2 regions of the Parerythrobacter jejuensis genome follow, and region 2 is predicted to be linked to the other one. Evidence: predicted binding sites of a transcription regulator. Region 2 holds the regulator's gene; the other holds the start of a gene.
What was found. Region 2 encodes LexA, which represses DNA repair genes until DNA is damaged. Its sites were predicted from a motif close to GTTCCNCNCTTGTTCT; they were not measured.
Positions count from the first base shown of each region.

Region 1: a site for LexA is predicted at 6,191-6,206, ahead of ABD653_RS13585 (deoxyguanosinetriphosphate triphosphohydrolase). Genes of this name have one in related genera too.

Region 1 is NZ_BAAAZF010000001.1:2,780,230-2,788,266, reverse strand. It holds gene ABD653_RS13620 (TadA family conjugal transfer-associated ATPase) at 1-789, shown strand, start outside; gene ABD653_RS13615 (hypothetical protein) at 1,043-1,273, opposite strand; gene ABD653_RS13610 (DMT family transporter) at 1,321-2,208, shown strand; gene ABD653_RS13605 (entericidin A/B family lipoprotein) at 2,279-2,407, shown strand; gene ABD653_RS13600 (hypothetical protein) at 2,614-3,831, shown strand; gene ABD653_RS13595 (ABA4-like family protein) at 3,835-4,266, opposite strand; gene ABD653_RS13590 (NAD(P)H-binding protein) at 4,272-4,976, opposite strand; gene ABD653_RS13585 (deoxyguanosinetriphosphate triphosphohydrolase) at 4,990-6,150, opposite strand; gene ABD653_RS13580 (aspartate/glutamate racemase family protein) at 6,289-6,981, opposite strand; gene ABD653_RS13575 (alpha/beta hydrolase) at 7,063-8,037, opposite strand, start outside.
Region 2 is NZ_BAAAZF010000001.1:605,965-614,001, reverse strand. It holds gene ABD653_RS02955 (sensor histidine kinase) at 1-239, shown strand, start outside; gene ABD653_RS02950 (hypothetical protein) at 236-445, opposite strand; gene ABD653_RS02945 (citrate synthase) at 458-1,741, opposite strand; gene gltX (glutamate--tRNA ligase) at 1,777-3,210, opposite strand; gene ABD653_RS02935 (ComEC/Rec2 family competence protein) at 3,240-5,444, shown strand; gene lexA (transcriptional repressor LexA) at 5,475-6,164, opposite strand; gene ABD653_RS02925 (molybdopterin molybdotransferase MoeA) at 6,252-7,442, opposite strand; gene moaC (cyclic pyranopterin monophosphate synthase MoaC) at 7,439-7,909, opposite strand.

The DNA of each region.
Region 1 (8,037 bases), 2.2 Mb from region 2:
ACGGCAATCTCCATTCGTAAGTTCTCCGAGAAGCCGATCACGCTCGACATGCTCAAGGACTTCGGTTCGATGAGCGACAAGATGTGTACTGCGCTGAAGATTGCAGGCGCTTGCCGGATGAACATTGTGATCTCGGGCGGTACCGGCTCGGGTAAAACGACCATGCTCAACGCCCTGTCGAAAATGATCGACCCGGGTGAGCGTGTGCTGACAATCGAGGACGCCGCCGAGCTTCGCTTGCAGCAGCCCCACTGGTTGCCGCTCGAAACCCGTCCGCCCAACCTTGAAGGCCAGGGTGCCATCACCATTGGTGACCTGGTGAAGAACGCCCTGCGTATGCGCCCGGACCGCATTATCCTGGGTGAGATTCGTGGCGCGGAATGTTTCGACCTTCTTGCTGCCATGAACACCGGCCACGATGGCTCCATGTGTACGCTTCACGCCAACTCGCCGCGCGAGTGTCTGGGCCGTATGGAAAACATGATCCTGATGGGGGACATCAAGATCCCGAAGGAAGCCATTTCGCGCCAGATCGCGGAATCGGTCGACATCATCGTGCAGGTGAAACGTCTGCGCGACGGTTCGCGCCGCACCACCGACATCACCGAGGTAATCGGGATGGAAGGCGATGTGATCGTAACCCAGAACCTGTTCAAGTTCGAATATCTGGACGAGAGCGAAGACGGCAAGATCATCGGCGAATTCCGCCCCAGTGGCCTGCGTCCCTATACGCTGGAAAAAGCCCGTCAATTCGGGTTTGACCAAGCCTATCTTGAGGCGTGTCTCTAGAACTTTTGTTTTGACCCTGCGGGCGGGGCGCGTCCGCGCCCCTTGCTTCCTCGCATTAGCTCGGGCGGGCGGTCGCCCTTGCGGTCCACTGGTCGTAGACCGGACCATTCCTAGCTATTGACCTGGCGGCGGAGCACGGCTTGCGCCTAGCAAGCCGCAAGCCCGACCGGGCGCCCGCAGCACCGAAGGTGCGAGGATATCGCGCGCCGGAGGGCGTGCGAAAACCAAATAATCCTACTCTCCTACCCTCTCCCTAGCCCTTGATCATTCCCGGCACGGCCAGCGCCAGCAGGCCGCCGCCGAGCATCACGCTGACGAAGAATATCCCGAACCAAGGGACCCAGCCGATGCGATCGATCCGGGCCCTTTTGAGACGGCGGCGCTCCATCAGGGTCGCAAACCCGGCCAACAGCAAGAATGCCACGCCCCAAAGGGCGAGCAATTCGGCGTCGCTGGCAAAGATCAGGTCACGTAGAAATTCCATCGCGAGGCCATATGGGCATCCGCGCCAGGTTGCACTAGGGCAAGGCCATGGATGGCTCTGTCGCACGCCCGCGCCCGTTTCTTGCGCTCGGACTACGTCTGGTCACTGCGCTGAGCCTTGCGACCATGGCCATGCTGGTAAAGCTGGGTGAACAACGCGGCGCGCATCTGCTGGAGATGATCTTCTGGCGCCAGTTTCTGACGTTCCTGGTCATTGGCGGGTTGCTGGCAGTCACCGGACGGCTCGTACAGATCCGGACCAAGCGTTTCGGCGCCCATGCCCGCCGCGCGATCTATGGCATTACCGGCATGGTATTCGTCTATGGTGCCGTGATCCTGCTCCCGCTGGCAGAGGCGACCACCATCAGTTTCACCACCCCGATGTTTGCCGTGATCCTGGCCCTCGTGCTGTTTCGCGAAAAGATTGGATTCTACCGCTGGAGTGCAGTGATCGTCGGCTTTGCCGGGGTCGCCATCGTGATGCAGCCCTGGGGCAGTGACGCCGTCGATCCGTTGGGAGTGGCAGTCGGGCTGGTCGCCGCCTTCATGGTCGCGCTGATCTCCTTCCAGATCCAGGACCTCAACAAGACCGAAACACCCTATGGCATCATTTTCTGGTTTACCGCGCTGACAACGCCGCTGGCGGCTCTTGCGCTCCCCTTCGTCCTGTCAGCGCATGACCCGATGACCTGGCTGGTGATCCTCGCAGTGGCGGGGACCGGCGCCTTGGCGCAGGTGCTGCTCACCACCTCGCTCCGCTTCGGATCGGCCGCGACCATCATCGTGATGGACTACACCGCCCTGATCTGGGCGACGACCTATGGCTGGACCGTGTTCGAGCGTGTTCCCCCTGCCACGCTCTGGATTGGCGCACCGCTCATCATCGTTTCAGGGCTGATCGTCGCATGGCGCGAGCATCGCCTGAAAAAGACGTGATAGGGAACCCGTTCAGTCGAGGTTGGTTTCCCTGGTGTACGATGCACGCCAATCTGACGAAGGAAAGACCATGGCACGCAAGATTATTCTCGCCGTTGGAATCGCAGCACTTTCGCTGACAACCGCCGCTTGTAACACTGTCAAAGGCCTTGGCCGCGACATTGAATCAGTGGGCGAGGCAGGCGATCGCGCCATCTGATTGCTGGCAACAATGGCCCAAAGGGTCGCAAAAGCGCTCGTCTCCCCCACCGGTTGGCGGGCGTTTTTGATGGAAAGTCAGACACCTGACAAAGCCTGTATCGGTTTGTCGTTCATCTTGCCGCATAGCGGTTTTGTCTAACACACCTTAGATATCCGGCCGTCCGCAACTATGTTGGCCGCACAAAATTCCCAGGGGAACTGCACATGTCCGTCCGAACACTCTTTCTTGCTGCGTTGGCCGCCAGCGCCACCACTATTCCGGCTTATGCCCAGGACGGCGGAACCGGCGAGGAAATCGTCGTCACCGGACGCTCTTTGGATGATACAGCCAAGGCCTTGGCCGACTGCCTCGCGCGCAATTGCCCGCCTGAGGAAGACATCAAGGCCACGCTCGACCACGCAGAAAACCTGCTGGTAGCGGGTGAATACAAGGACAGCCGCGACACTCTGCGCAAGTCGATCGGGCGCAATGACAAGCATGGCCGCAAATTGCCGGTGGCCGTTGCGGGCCTGCAGCGGGCCTATTCGCGCGTCTCCGAACAGCTGGGCGAAGGCAAGGATTTCCAGCTCGCCACACTCGATATGCGCGACACTTTGCGCAAGGGTTTGGGCCGCGATGATCCGCGCGCGCTGGTCGCCGACGTCACCGTCGGTGACAGCCGGGTCAAACTGGGTGACGACAATGGTGCCGAGCGGATTTACCGCCGTGTGGAAAAGCGTGCGATGGAGTTGAATTACCCACGCGTCGCCATGTTCGCACGTCTGCGCCTTGCACTGCTCGACAATGCCCGCTTCACCGTGACCGGACTCGAAAGCGAGCGACGCAGCATGATCGAGAAGCTCGAAGATATTCGTGACAATCCGATTGCTGGCGGCGAGGAGTTCACGCTGGTCGCAGAAGTCATGTTGGCCCGTCTCGATCGCAGTCAAGGCAACGAGGACAAGACCGATGCACTGGTCAAGCGCTTCGCCGAACGCGGCGGCGTCACTAGCCCCGTTCTGCTGTTTAGCGAACCGCTCTTCAGCCGCGCCGACCGGGATCGCGAAAACACGCGTGCAGGCAGTGCGGCTGCACGCCTCACAACGCTTAATCAAGACGAACCCCGGTGGGCCGACATCGGCTTCTGGATCAATGCAGATGGCCGGATCGAGGATTACGAAGTCTTGCGTTCGGAAGGGCAAACCGACTGGCTCAAGCAAGTCGAACGCCACATCAAGAGTCGCCGCTATGCGCCGGTTTCGGACAAGGCAGCGACACCAGGCTTCTATATGATCGAGCGCTATTCCGCCGTCGCCCGCTTCGCCGACAACGTTACGGGCACACGCCTGCGTCGCCGTGATCCGGTGCTGCGGATTGAACGGCTCGACTTGACGCCGGAAAACTATAGCCGCCCGATTGTCGAACAACCTGCCGAGAGTTGATCGCTAGCTAGCCTTCCGGGGGGCGCGGCGCGTCTCGCGGATAGCCAGCCAGACAAACAGGCCGAGCGGCCCTGCCATCAGGGTTGCAAGAAGGATGGGGGCCTGCAGCCAGCGCGAGAATTTCTTCGCGTCAGCGTCGCGGGCGATCCACAGTCCAACAAACAGATCGAAGGCCAGGTAGTGGGTCCAGCCAATTGTCACTCCGCTATCGGTGGCAAAGATGGCGCGCACACCTTCGATCGATCCGAAGTCGAGGCCACTGCCCTCACTCCCGACCAATACTGAAATCAACCCGACCGAATAGACCAAACACAAGATGCCGACGCCCAGATAGAGTACGACGGTCAGCAATAACTCCTTGCGCGGAGCCAGGATCAGGATGGCCCATGCGGCCATTGCCAGCAGGTTTACGCTGGCAAATATCGTGTCCCACATGGCCGTCACTCCTCTTCGCCAGCTGCCAGTTCGGGCAGCGATCTGGCCGCTCTGTGCATACCGTCATTATCATGCACGAAGCGCCCCTGCGTGCGGCGTAGCGCCAGCGCCAGCGCCGCTTCGCCGACTTCGCGCGCCTTGATCGAACGATATTGGCGCATGGACCCATGCAACAGCAAATCCATGATCGGGCTGGCAATGATCGCCAGGCTTTCTCCAGCGCGGGGATCGTTCTTGCGTCCGCCACGCAGCAGGCCGGGCCGAAGAATATCCAGCCGTTTGAAGCCTACCTTGCTCAGCTGTAGCTCGACCTCGCCCTTCACCCGCAGATAAAAGTTCTTCGAATGCCGGTCCGCCCCCACCGACGATACCGCGATCATCCGCTCCACCCCGGCCGCCATTGCAGCCTTGGCCGTGTCCAGCACCAGGTGCTGGTCGACCGCGCGAAAGGCGTCTTCGTCTTTGCCAGACTTGTTCCAGGTCGATCCCAATGCGCTGATCAGGACATCGGGCTTCACTGCCTCCAGCACTTCACCCCATTTGTCCGGTTCGGCCACGAAGACTTCCATCCGCGCGCCTTCAGGCAGGGATACTTCGCGCCGGGCAATCCCGACAATGCGCAGATCCTCCCGCCCTACCGCCAGTTGCAGGATTTGCTGGCCGATCAGGCCAGTGGCGCCGACAAGGGCTATGCGGACAGATTTGGACATGTTCTTTTCTACGTTAGACGTGGCTGAGGCCGCTGGGCACCTTGCCATAGATGCGGCGGAATTGCTCCATGGCGAAGCGATCGGTCATACCGGCGATGAAATCGGCGATGTGGCGGCTGCGGCGGGGCTGCGATTCCGGCAAACCGCCCCGCCATTCTTCTCCCATCAGCGACGGGTCCTGTTCGTAGGCCGCATAGAGCCGCGCGACCACGCTCCTGGCATTCTGCGCGGCTTCCATCTGCTGCTCGTGGAAATAGAGCCGTTCATACATGAAGGCTTTGAGGGTTCGCTCTTGTTCCAGCATGGCGGGGGAAAATCCGCCCAGCATCCGCCCTGCCCCACGCACCTCATCCGGAGACGTCAGCCCCTCTGTTGTAGCGCGAGTGTGACCGATCACATCATTGACCATCAGACCGATCTGCCCGCGCACCAGTTCGCGCAGCAGCCGGTCTTGCGGCGCATCGGGGAAGCGTTGCTCCACTTCGCGCCACTGGTCGGCCACAAAATCGAGTGTGAGCAAGTCGTCCAGCTTCAGGAAGCCGGCGCGTAGCCCATCATCGATGTCGTGATTGTCATAGGCGATGTCGTCCGCCACCGCGGCGATCTGCGCCTCCAGCGAGGACCATTGCGGCAGATCGAGCGGAAACTGCTCGTCAAGCTCCTGCAACGCCCAGTGCGGCTCTTTGATGGGGCCATTATGCTTGGCGAGGCCTTCCAGCACTTCCCAGCTGAGGTTGAGGCCATCATGGGTGGGATAAGGGCATTCCAGCCGCATCAGGGTGCGCAGCGTCTGGGCGTTATGGTCAAACCCGCCATGGCGCTCGGTCGCGTCATGCAGCGCCTTTTCCCCGGCATGGCCAAACGGTGGATGGCCGATGTCGTGGGCCAGACACAGGGCCTCGGTCAGATCTTCATCCAGGCCGAGCGCACGGGCGATCACCCTGCCGATCTGGGCGACCTCCAGACTGTGGGTCAAGCGCGTGCGATAGTGGTCGCCATCAGGGGCAACGAAAACCTGGGTCTTGGAACGCAGCCTGCGAAAGGCAATCGAGTGGATAATCCGGTCACGATCGCGCTGGAAGGCGCTACGCGGTCCGCGTGTTTCGCATCCCGGCTGCGTGAATTCGCGGCCGCGACTGGCGTCGGGATCGGATGCTAGCGGAGAACGCGTCATTGAGACGCGGGCTTACGGAATGCCGGGAATCGCGGCAACGGGAACAATCGGGCAACATGGCGGCCACGCGCACATCTGTCGTGGATATGCTGCTTCCGGTCTCAAGACGGTTAAGTCCGTGGCCGCATAGGCCCAAGTCTAGTCGTCGAGGATCCAGTCCACCGCCGCTTCGCAATGAATGCGCGCCGAATCGTAAATCGGCAGGACATTCGCATTGGCATCCACGACCAGGTTCAGTTCCGTGCAGGCAAGCACGAGCGCTGTCACACCATCCTGCTCCAGCCGGGTGAATGCTGTCTTGAAGAACCGCTCCGCATCGCGCGTCGCCTGGCCCTTCATCAGCTCTTCGTAAATGATCCGGTTGGTTTCCTCGACCCGCTCCATATCGGGCGGCACGAGGTCGATGCCGTGGGACACCAGACGCCTGCGATAGAAACTTTCGGTCATCACATTCTTGGTGCCAATGATGGCCGCCTGCCCGACCTTGTCTTTGGCCATCCGCTCGCCAACGCATTCAGCGATATGCAAGACCGGGATTTCAACCGCTTCGGCCACCTGGTTGTATTGGCGGTGCATGGAGTTGGCCGCGATGATCAAGCCCTCTGCACCCGCCGCTTCCAGACGTTTCGCGGACTCGACCAGCACTTTTCCGGCGCGATCCCAGTCTGCTTCTTCCTTCAAGCCATAGAGTTGGCAGAAATCGAGGCTTTCGATCAGCAAAGGCGCGCTGGCCATCGGCGTCGCACGGCGTTGCACGAGGCGATTGATCGTCTCGTAATACAACCGGGTAGAGACCCAGCTCATCCCCCCGATCATGCCCAGTTTGCGCAAGTTATTGTCCCTGTTTGATTTTTGAGCGCCGGATGCGCAGTCGCGTTCCTAGCGGCTCCGCCCGCATTGGCAAGACAACGTCTAGGCCGCCTCGCGATCCTCGGCATCTTGCGCATCAGAGGCCAGCGTCTGTTCCAGCCACGCGCGCAAGTCGCCGACACTTTGTTCGGGTGCCTCTTCCATCGGAATGTGTCCGATGCCCGGATAGTTGGCCAGGGTCGCATTGGGCAGATGGTCCATGAACCAGCCCGCCGCCTCATACGGCACAAGCGAGTCTTCCTCGCCCCACATCACTAGCGTAGGTACCTGCAAAGCCTCGATCCGCGCGACATCGAAGGGTTTGCGTGCCTGCGAAAAACGCGCCCGGGTCGCCGCGCGATTGCCCGGATAGCGGGCCATTTCCCAATAGCGATCAACCGCAGCATCGGTCACGATGTCCTGGTTGGACACGCTTTGCGCCAGGCTCCGCTCAACCAGGGAGCGCGGCAGCATCTGGCTCATCACTGCGCCAACGCCTGGAATTTGCGCGATGGTGAAGGCGATATTTCCACCGCCCTCCCGCTTGATCGGGGCCCCCGATGCATCCACCAGGACCAGCCCTTCCAGCCGGTCAGCATGTTCCAGCGCATAGCCGAGCGAGATCCGCCCACCCATGGAATTGCCCCCGAGAACAAAGGTTTCCAGCCCAAGGTGATCTGCCACCAGTCCGACGGTTTCGACAAACCGTTCACCGGCATAATCATTGTCATTGGCCGGCCCGGTCAGCCCGTGGCCGATCTGGTCATACCGGATCACGCGATAGTCCTGACGCAACGCCTCGACCCATGGTTGCCAAGTATGCAGATCCGCATTCGACCCGTGCAGCAGGATGATGGCAGGCGCATCGGCATTCCCGTCAAGCGGGCCTTCGTCACGCAGATGCACTTCCTGCCCGTTGGCGAGCGTGACGAATTGCGAGGGTTCCCCGCCATATTTCGCCCGCATTTCCGCCTTGTCGGTATCCGGCGTGCGGAAGATGACAAAGGCGATCACCAACAAGGCGATCAGCACCGCCAC
Region 2 (8,037 bases):
ACAAGATGGCCGGTGCACGCGTGATAGACGAGGGCGAAGGCATGTCTGCCGAGCAACAGGCAGTCATTTTCGAAAAGTTCGAGCGACTTGGCCGAAGCGGCGATGGTGGCTCGGGCCTGGGCCTCTATATCTCGCGCCGACTTGCGCGGGCGATGGGCGGCGAACTGACGGTCGACAGCGTTGAAGGGGAAGGGGCAACCTTTACCCTGATGATCCCGTCAGCAGCAGAGGCCAACTAGTCTTTTCGCTGGAATTTCCGAGCCAGAGTTACGAGAAACCCACCGATAGCGAGCACTGTGGCACCGATATAGGCCCAGTCACGCTGGCCGGCGATATAGCTACTCTCGGGATCACCAATCCATCCCAACCCCTGCAAGATCCACCATGCCCCGGTCAGGAGCATGGTGAGCCCTGCAATCTGCAAGAGATACCCCGGAAGCTTCATCGGGGCCTCTGGTCAGCGGTTTCCGATAGGAACGTAATCGCGCTCGGTCGGGCCAGTGTAGAGCTGGCGCGGACGGCCGATGACCTGGCCTGGATCGGAGATCATTTCGTTCCATTGTGCGACCCAGCCGACGGTGCGGGCGAGGGCGAACAATGCGGTGAACATGGTGGTCGGGAATCCGATCGAATTCAGGATGATTCCGGAATAGAAATCGACATTCGGGAACAGCTTCTTTTCCTTGAAATAGTCATCGTTCAAGGCGAGTTCTTCCAGGCGCAATGCGGTTTCGAAGACTGGGTCGTTGACGTTCAGAGCTTCGAACACTTCGCGAAGTGTCTTCTGCATGACCGTCGCACGTGGATCGTAGTTTTTGTACACCCGGTGGCCGAAGCCCATCAGGCGGAACGGATCGTTCTTGTCTTTGGCACGCTCGATATAGTGCGGGATCTTGTCCGGCGTGCCGATTTCCTGGAGCATGTTGAGCGCTGCTTCGTTGGCACCGCCATGCGCAGGGCCCCACAGGCAGGCGATGCCCGCAGCGATACAGGCAAACGGGTTGGCACCCGACGAACCGGCCAAGCGGACGGTGGAAGTCGACGCGTTCTGTTCGTGATCGGCATGGAGGATGAAGATCCGGTCCATGGCGCGTTCAATTGCCGGGTGGATTTCATATTCTTCAGCCGGCACACCGAAGGTCATGCGCAGGAAATTGCCGGTGTAGCTGAGCGAATTGTCCGGCTGCATCATCGGTTGTCCGACGGAGTACTTGTACGCTGCAGCGGCAATCGTCGGCATCTTCGCAATCAGGCGGTGGCTGCTGATCTTGCGGTGTTCCGGATCCGAAATGTCGGTGCTGTCGTGGTAGAATGCAGACAGTGCGCCAACCACTCCGCACATGATAGCCATCGGGTGGGCATCGCGGCGGAAGCCCTGATAGAACTGGCGTAGCTGGTCATGCAGCATCGTATGGCGGGTGATGGTATTGTCGAAGGTCGACAGCTCATCTTCTGTGGGGAGCTCACCATTCAGCAGCAGGTAGCTGACTTCCATGAAGCTGGAATGCTCTGCCAGCTGTCCAATGGGATAGCCGCGGTGCAGCAGGATGCCTTCATTGCCGTCGATATAAGTCAGCGCGCTCTCGCAAGAGGCGGTCGACTTGTAACCGGGATCGAAGGTGAAAGCGCCCGTGGCGCCATACAGCTTGCGAATATCGACCACGTCCGGGCCGGTGGTGCCTTGCAGCACCGGGAATTCGTGGGACTGGCCTGCCAGCTCTAGTTTTGCCGTGTCTGCCATTCTTGTTCTCCTACCACCTGCTTATTGCTCGTGCCTTAGCTGGCCGGGGCCGCCTGCGCGTCAATCCGCGCGAGGGACTCCTCCCTGCCGAGCAGGACGAGCACATCGAAAATACCGGGCGACGTTGTCGTACCCGTTAAAGCTGCACGCATGGGTTGCGCGAGTTTGCCGAGGCCCAGTTCGAGCTGTTCGGCGAGCGCCTTCGTAGTGGCTTCGAGGGCCTCGATTGTCCAGTCATTTTCCGCATGGAGAGCCTCGGAAATCTTGGCCAATCTTGCGCGACCATCGCTGTCGAGCAGCTTCGCGGCCTTTTCGGTCATCTCCAGCGGCCGTTTGCTGAACAGGAATTGCGCTCCCTCGGCCAACTCGTTGATATCCTTCGCGCGGACCTTGAGCACATCCATTGCCTTGGTCAGCAGCCCGGCGTCTGCCTGCGGGCCAATTTTTGCCGCCACCAAACCTGCCAAATGGGCATTGTCAGCCTCGCGGATATGGTGCCCGTTGAGGTTCAGCAGTTTCTTGGTGTCGAAGCGCGAGGCGCTTTTGCCCACACCCTCCAGCGAAAACAGCTCGATGGCTTCGACCTTGGTGAACTCTTCCTTGTCCCCATGACCCCAACCAAGCCGGAGGAGGTAGTTGAACAAGGCTTCGGGGAGCACGCCCATTTCGTCGCGATAGGCCTCGACACCCACTGCGCCATGGCGTTTGGACAGTTTGGCTCCATCGGCACCGTGGATCAGCGGCACATGGGCGTAAACCGGCTGCGGCCAGCCGCCCTCGATGGCGTCCATGGCGTGGATGATCGGCAGCTGGCGAAACGCATTGTTGAGGTGGTCGTCGCCGCGGATAATATGCGTGACTCCCATATCGTGGTCATCGACCACTACAGCGAGCATATAGGTGGGCGAGCCATCGGCCCGCAAAAGGACGTAGTCGTCCAACTCTTCATTGCGGACGGTGACACTGCCCTGGACCGCGTCCTCGATCGTCGTCTCGCCCTCTTCAGGTGTCTTTAGCCGGACAACGAAAGGCGACCCCAGAGGCGCTTCGGACGCATCACGGTGACGCCACCGGCCATCATAACGCTGTGGCTGCTTGGCCGCGCGTTGTGCGGCGCGCATTTCTTCCAGTTCCTCAGTCGTGGCGTAGCATTTGTAGGCGTAGCCTGCTTCGAGGAGCTTCTCGGCGACTTCGACATGGCGCGACCCGCGTTCGGACTGGAACACCGGATCTTCATCGTAATCGAGGCCGAGCCATTCGAGACCTTCGAGGATCTTGTCGATAGCGTCTTGTGTGGAGCGCTTCTTGTCCGTGTCTTCGATCCGAAGCAGCGCAGTGCCGCCATGATGACGGGCAAATAGCCAATTGAACAAAGCGGTACGTGCCCCGCCCAAATGAAGAAATCCAGTCGGTGAAGGGGCAAAACGCGTAACAACAGTCCCCGATTTTGCGCCACTATTACTTGCCATCTTGTGTGGCTTCCTTTCCAATCAGTTCCATGGCGACCAACAGCGCGCCCGATATGCCGCCAGGCGTGCCCCTGGCTGGCGAGCATGCGCCCGATCATGCTGCATTGCAGCAACGCCCTTGGCATTCACGCTGGCGCTTGTCCAGCGTGGCAGCTCTGCTTGATCGCGCGCTGGCCGATGCCGGCTTTGATCGTGCCCCCTGGATCGCCGTTTCACTCGCAGCAGGAATAGCGCTCTGGTTTGTCCTCGACACGCCATGGGAATGGGTCATCGCACTGATGATTGCGATGGGTGCTGGCTTCGCGGGATGGGTGATTGGCACCCGGGTGGCCCGGTTCCATCTCGGATCGGCGATTGTCGCAGTTGCAGCTGCGTTGGCTTTCGGACTGGTCTTGATCTGGGCGCGATCAACCATGATCGGGGCAGAGGCGTATCCTGCACCGCAAGTGAAAGTGTTCGCAGGCAAAATACTGGAGCGCGAGGAGCAACCGGCCCAGCAACGCATCAGGTTGATCCTGGCCGTACGTGACGCAGAGCAAGGCACGGCACGAAAGATCAGGGTCAACGTTCCCGGTGAGCAAGCATATGATGCATTGGGCGAGGGGGCGGTGATCCGCTTCCGGGCGCGGCTGATGCCACCCGCTCCGCCGATGGTGCCGGGTGCTTACAATTTTGCCCGGCGCGCATGGTTTGACGGGTATGCCGCGACTGGGTCAGTTCTTGGCCCGATTGACATTATAGAACCGGCTCCCGAAGCCACAGGGCTGGCCGCGATTCAGCGACTGCTGTCCGGCCATGTGCGGCAGAATCTCGGCGGATCGGCCGGCACAATCGCGGCGGCCTTCGCCAGCGGGGATCGCGGCGCCATCACCGAGGCGGATGAGGAGGCGATGCGGGATGCGGGCCTGACCCACCTTCTTTCCATCAGCGGCTTGCATGTTAGCGCGATCATCGCCGCAGCCTTCTTTGTGGCCCTGAAACTGCTCGCGCTGTGGCCGTGGCTGGCCTTGCGGATCCGATTGCCGGTTGCGGCAGCGGCAGTCGGTGCACTGGCGGGCATCGGCTATACACTCCTGACCGGTGCCGAGGTGCCGACGGTGCGGAGCTGCGCAGCGGCCGTCCTCGTGCTCATCGCGATTGCGTTGGGGAGGGACGCCTTGTCGCTTCGGATGGTATCGGTTGCGGCGGCATTTGTGATGTTCCTTTGGCCGGAATCGCTGATCGGGCCGAGTTTTCAGATGAGTTTTTCGGCCGTGATCGCGATTGTCGCTTTGCACAACGCAGAGCCGGTCAAGCGTTTCCTTGCGCCCCGTGAGGAAAGCTGGTTTGCCCATGTCGGGCGGCGCACAATCATGCTGCTCGTCACTGGCTTCGTGATCGAGATCGCGCTGATGCCGATTGTCCTGTTCCATTTTCACCGCGCGGGTGTTTACGGCGCGTTCGCCAATGTCATCGCAATCCCGCTGGTGACCTTCATATCCATGCCGCTGATCGCTGTGGCCTTGGCCCTTGATCTGGTTGGATTGGGCGGGCCGGTCTGGTGGTTGGTGGGGCAATCGCTCGATTTGCTCCTCGGCATTGCGCATTTCACTGCCAGCCAGCCTGGCGCGGTCAAATTGATGCCACAGATGGGCCTGGGCACTCTGGCTCTGTTCGTGATCGGAGGCTTGTGGCTGGCCCTGTGGCGCGGGCGATGGCGATTGCTCGGGTTGGTGCCATCGGCCGTAGCAACGGTCATGCTGTTGCTGACACCAGCGCCGGATGTGCTGATTTCAGGAGATGGCCGGCATGTCGGTATTGCGGGCGAGGGTGAGCGGTTGATCATGCTACGCGAAAGCCGGTCGGACTATGCGCGCGAGAATTTGCTCGAGCTCTCGGGCATGACGGGTGAAACCGTCACGCTCGCAGATTGGCCGGGTGCCAAGTGCAGTCGGGATTTCTGTGTCATCACTTTGCAACGTTCTGGCCGAGACTGGCATTTGCTGATCGCTCGCAGCCGCGACATTGTCGAAGAGCGCGCCTTGGCGGCAGCGTGCGATCGTGCGGATATCGTGGTGGCCGACCGGTATTTGCCGCGATCGTGCCAGCCGCAATGGCTCAAAGCAGATCGGCGCTTTCTCGATAAGTCGGGTGGATTGGCGCTCTTCCTGGAGGACGAGAGCTTCACATCAGTCGCCCAAGGGGAAGGTGAACATGGGTGGTGGCGCGGCAATGATCGCAGGGAGCGGCGCTGACCTTCGCCAACTCCGCTTCCCGCATGGTGATCAGTGATAACGACGGAGCAGGCCCGCCAATTTGCCTTGGACCTGAACCTGCGCAGGTTGGTAGACCTGAGCATCATAGGCCGCATTGGCCGGATCGAGACGCACCATCCCGCTGTCGCGATGGAGATATTTGAGTGTCGCTTCCTCGTTGTTGACCAGTGCCACGACAATCTCGCCATCACGCGCGCTGTCTGTGCGACGGATCAACGCGAAGTCACCATCGAAAATGCCAGCATCGACCATCGAGTCGCCAGACACTTCAAGCGCGTAATGTTCGCCCGGGCCCAATAGGGCCGCCGGAACAGGCAAAGACTGATGATCTTCCAGCGCCTCAATCGGGGCACCGGCGGCGATCCGGCCGTGCAACGGAATATCGATCACATCATTGGCCGGTTCCGGTTGCGCCTTGGGCGGTGCAGTTCGTGCCGAAACGAGATCATTGGCCGGCTTGGCCGCAGGCGTGGCGCCGACAACGTCTTCTGGCTGCTTCAACACTTCGAGAGCGCGAGCGCGATTGGGCAGGCGGCGGATGAAACCGCGTTCTTCCAATGCGGAAATCAGGCGATGGACGCCCGACTTGCTCTTAAGGTCGAGCGCTTCCTTCATTTCCTCGAAAGAAGGGGAAATTCCTGTCTCTTCCAGCCTGCGCTGGATAAACTGGATCAATTCGTGCTGCTTTGCGGTCAGCATGGACGATGGCTCCCTGATGGCCTGTTCCGGTCTCGTGCGCGTCGATGCGAACGAATGAAGAACAATTAGGCAACCAATTTCGCTAAGTCAAGCAATCGCGCCATTTCCGAGCCAATAGGCCGGAACATATGTTCCCGCTTTCGTCCCGTCGGCATGGGCTGCGCGGTCAATCAGCGCTTCTGCCCGTGAGAGGGCGAGCAAAGCGCTGCTGTCTTGTTCGACCAGTGGAACAAGCCCGTCCTGAGTCCATGCCGCGCGTAGGAACTCCCGTCGTACGCCGCCAGCCGGACAATCTTTGGCGAGCGGCAAGTCGATCGTGCGGGAAAGGCATGCGGAAGCGCCCGCGAGGCGGCGAATGGCGGGCAGCATGAAGAGATAACCGGTCACGAAGCTGGAGACCGGATTGCCTGGCAAGCCCAGGATCAATTGCTGGCCGCGCGTTGCCACCATCAGCGGCTTCCCCGGCTTCATCGCGACTTTCCAGAAATCCAGTTCGGCCCCGGCTTTCTCCAGGGCAGGTTTGGCCAAATCGTGATCGCCTACAGATGCGCCGCCGGTGATCACGATCAGGTCCGCATCGCGGTTCGCCTGCAATGCCTCGACAATGGTATCGAGATGATCGGGCAATGGCGCATTGCGTACGATGGTTGTGGGCTCCTGACCGGCCAGCGCAGAGAGCATGGCTGCATTGCTGGCGGGTATCTGGTGGGTCGCGCATTGGGTCGGGTCGGCAACGAGTTCGTCCCCGGTATCAAGGATTGTGACCTTCGGCCTGCCGGTGACTGATAGCGAGCCGCGCCCGGCAGACCGTGCCAACGCCAATTGGGCCGCACCGATCCGAACACCTCCTTCTAGCAGGCTGTCACCGTCGGAAAATTCGAAGGCCTTGCTCCGGATGTGTCGCCCTTCCGGCGGTATCTCTTCGGCCGCAACCTGTTTGCCATCGACCGTGGCGTTCTCCTGGATCAGGATCCGGTCGGCACCGGCAGGGAGGATGGCCCCGGTCGAGATGCGAACGGTTTGGCCCGTTACCAGCGCGCCATCAAATGCTTGCCCGCAGCGGCTTTCCCCGATCAATTCCCAAGGACCAACACCACAGATCGCATAGCCATCCATCGCGGACAAATCCGCCGGTGGTTGGGTGCGGGCCGCGGTTAGAGGCTGGGCGAGATAGTGCCCCAGCGCTTCGTCAACCGGCACATCCAGAGCCGCAACAGGCTCGAGCTTGGCGAGCATGCGTGCCAGCGCATCTTCCAACGATAGCGCCGGTTGGCTCATGGAGCGGTCCAAGTGCCCGACTTGCCGCCAGTTTTCTTGGTCAGTTTCACGCCGCCAATCACCATGCCTTTGTCGAGCGCCTTTGCCATGTCATAGATGGTCAGGAGCGCGACCGAAACAGCGGTCAGGGCCTCCATTTCGACCCCGGTCTTACCGGTCAGCGAGGCTGTGGCGGTAACGGCGATCCCGCTGTCATCAGGAACGCATTCGACCTGCACACTATCGAGCGCAAGCGGGTGGCATAGCGGGATCAGCTCGCCCGTTTTCTTTGCTGCCATGATCCCGGCGATCCGCGCGGCGGCCAGCACATCACCCTTTGGCACGGCCCCATCACGGATAGCCGCCAAGACCGTATCCGACATGGCGATATGCCCGCTCGCAACCGCTTCGCGTCGCGATTCGGCCTTGGCGCCGACATCGACCATGCGGGCATCGCCTTTGTCATCGAGATGGGTCAGCTTGCTCATTCAATCGGCCCCTTCGCTTGCGCAAATCCTACGCGATGGAACACATGGAACACTGTCCTGGGGCAAGAACCCCGCCCCGCAGAGCCGCCTTGCGAATTCGGTGTCCGAAGTCGTGCCTGCGTAAACCA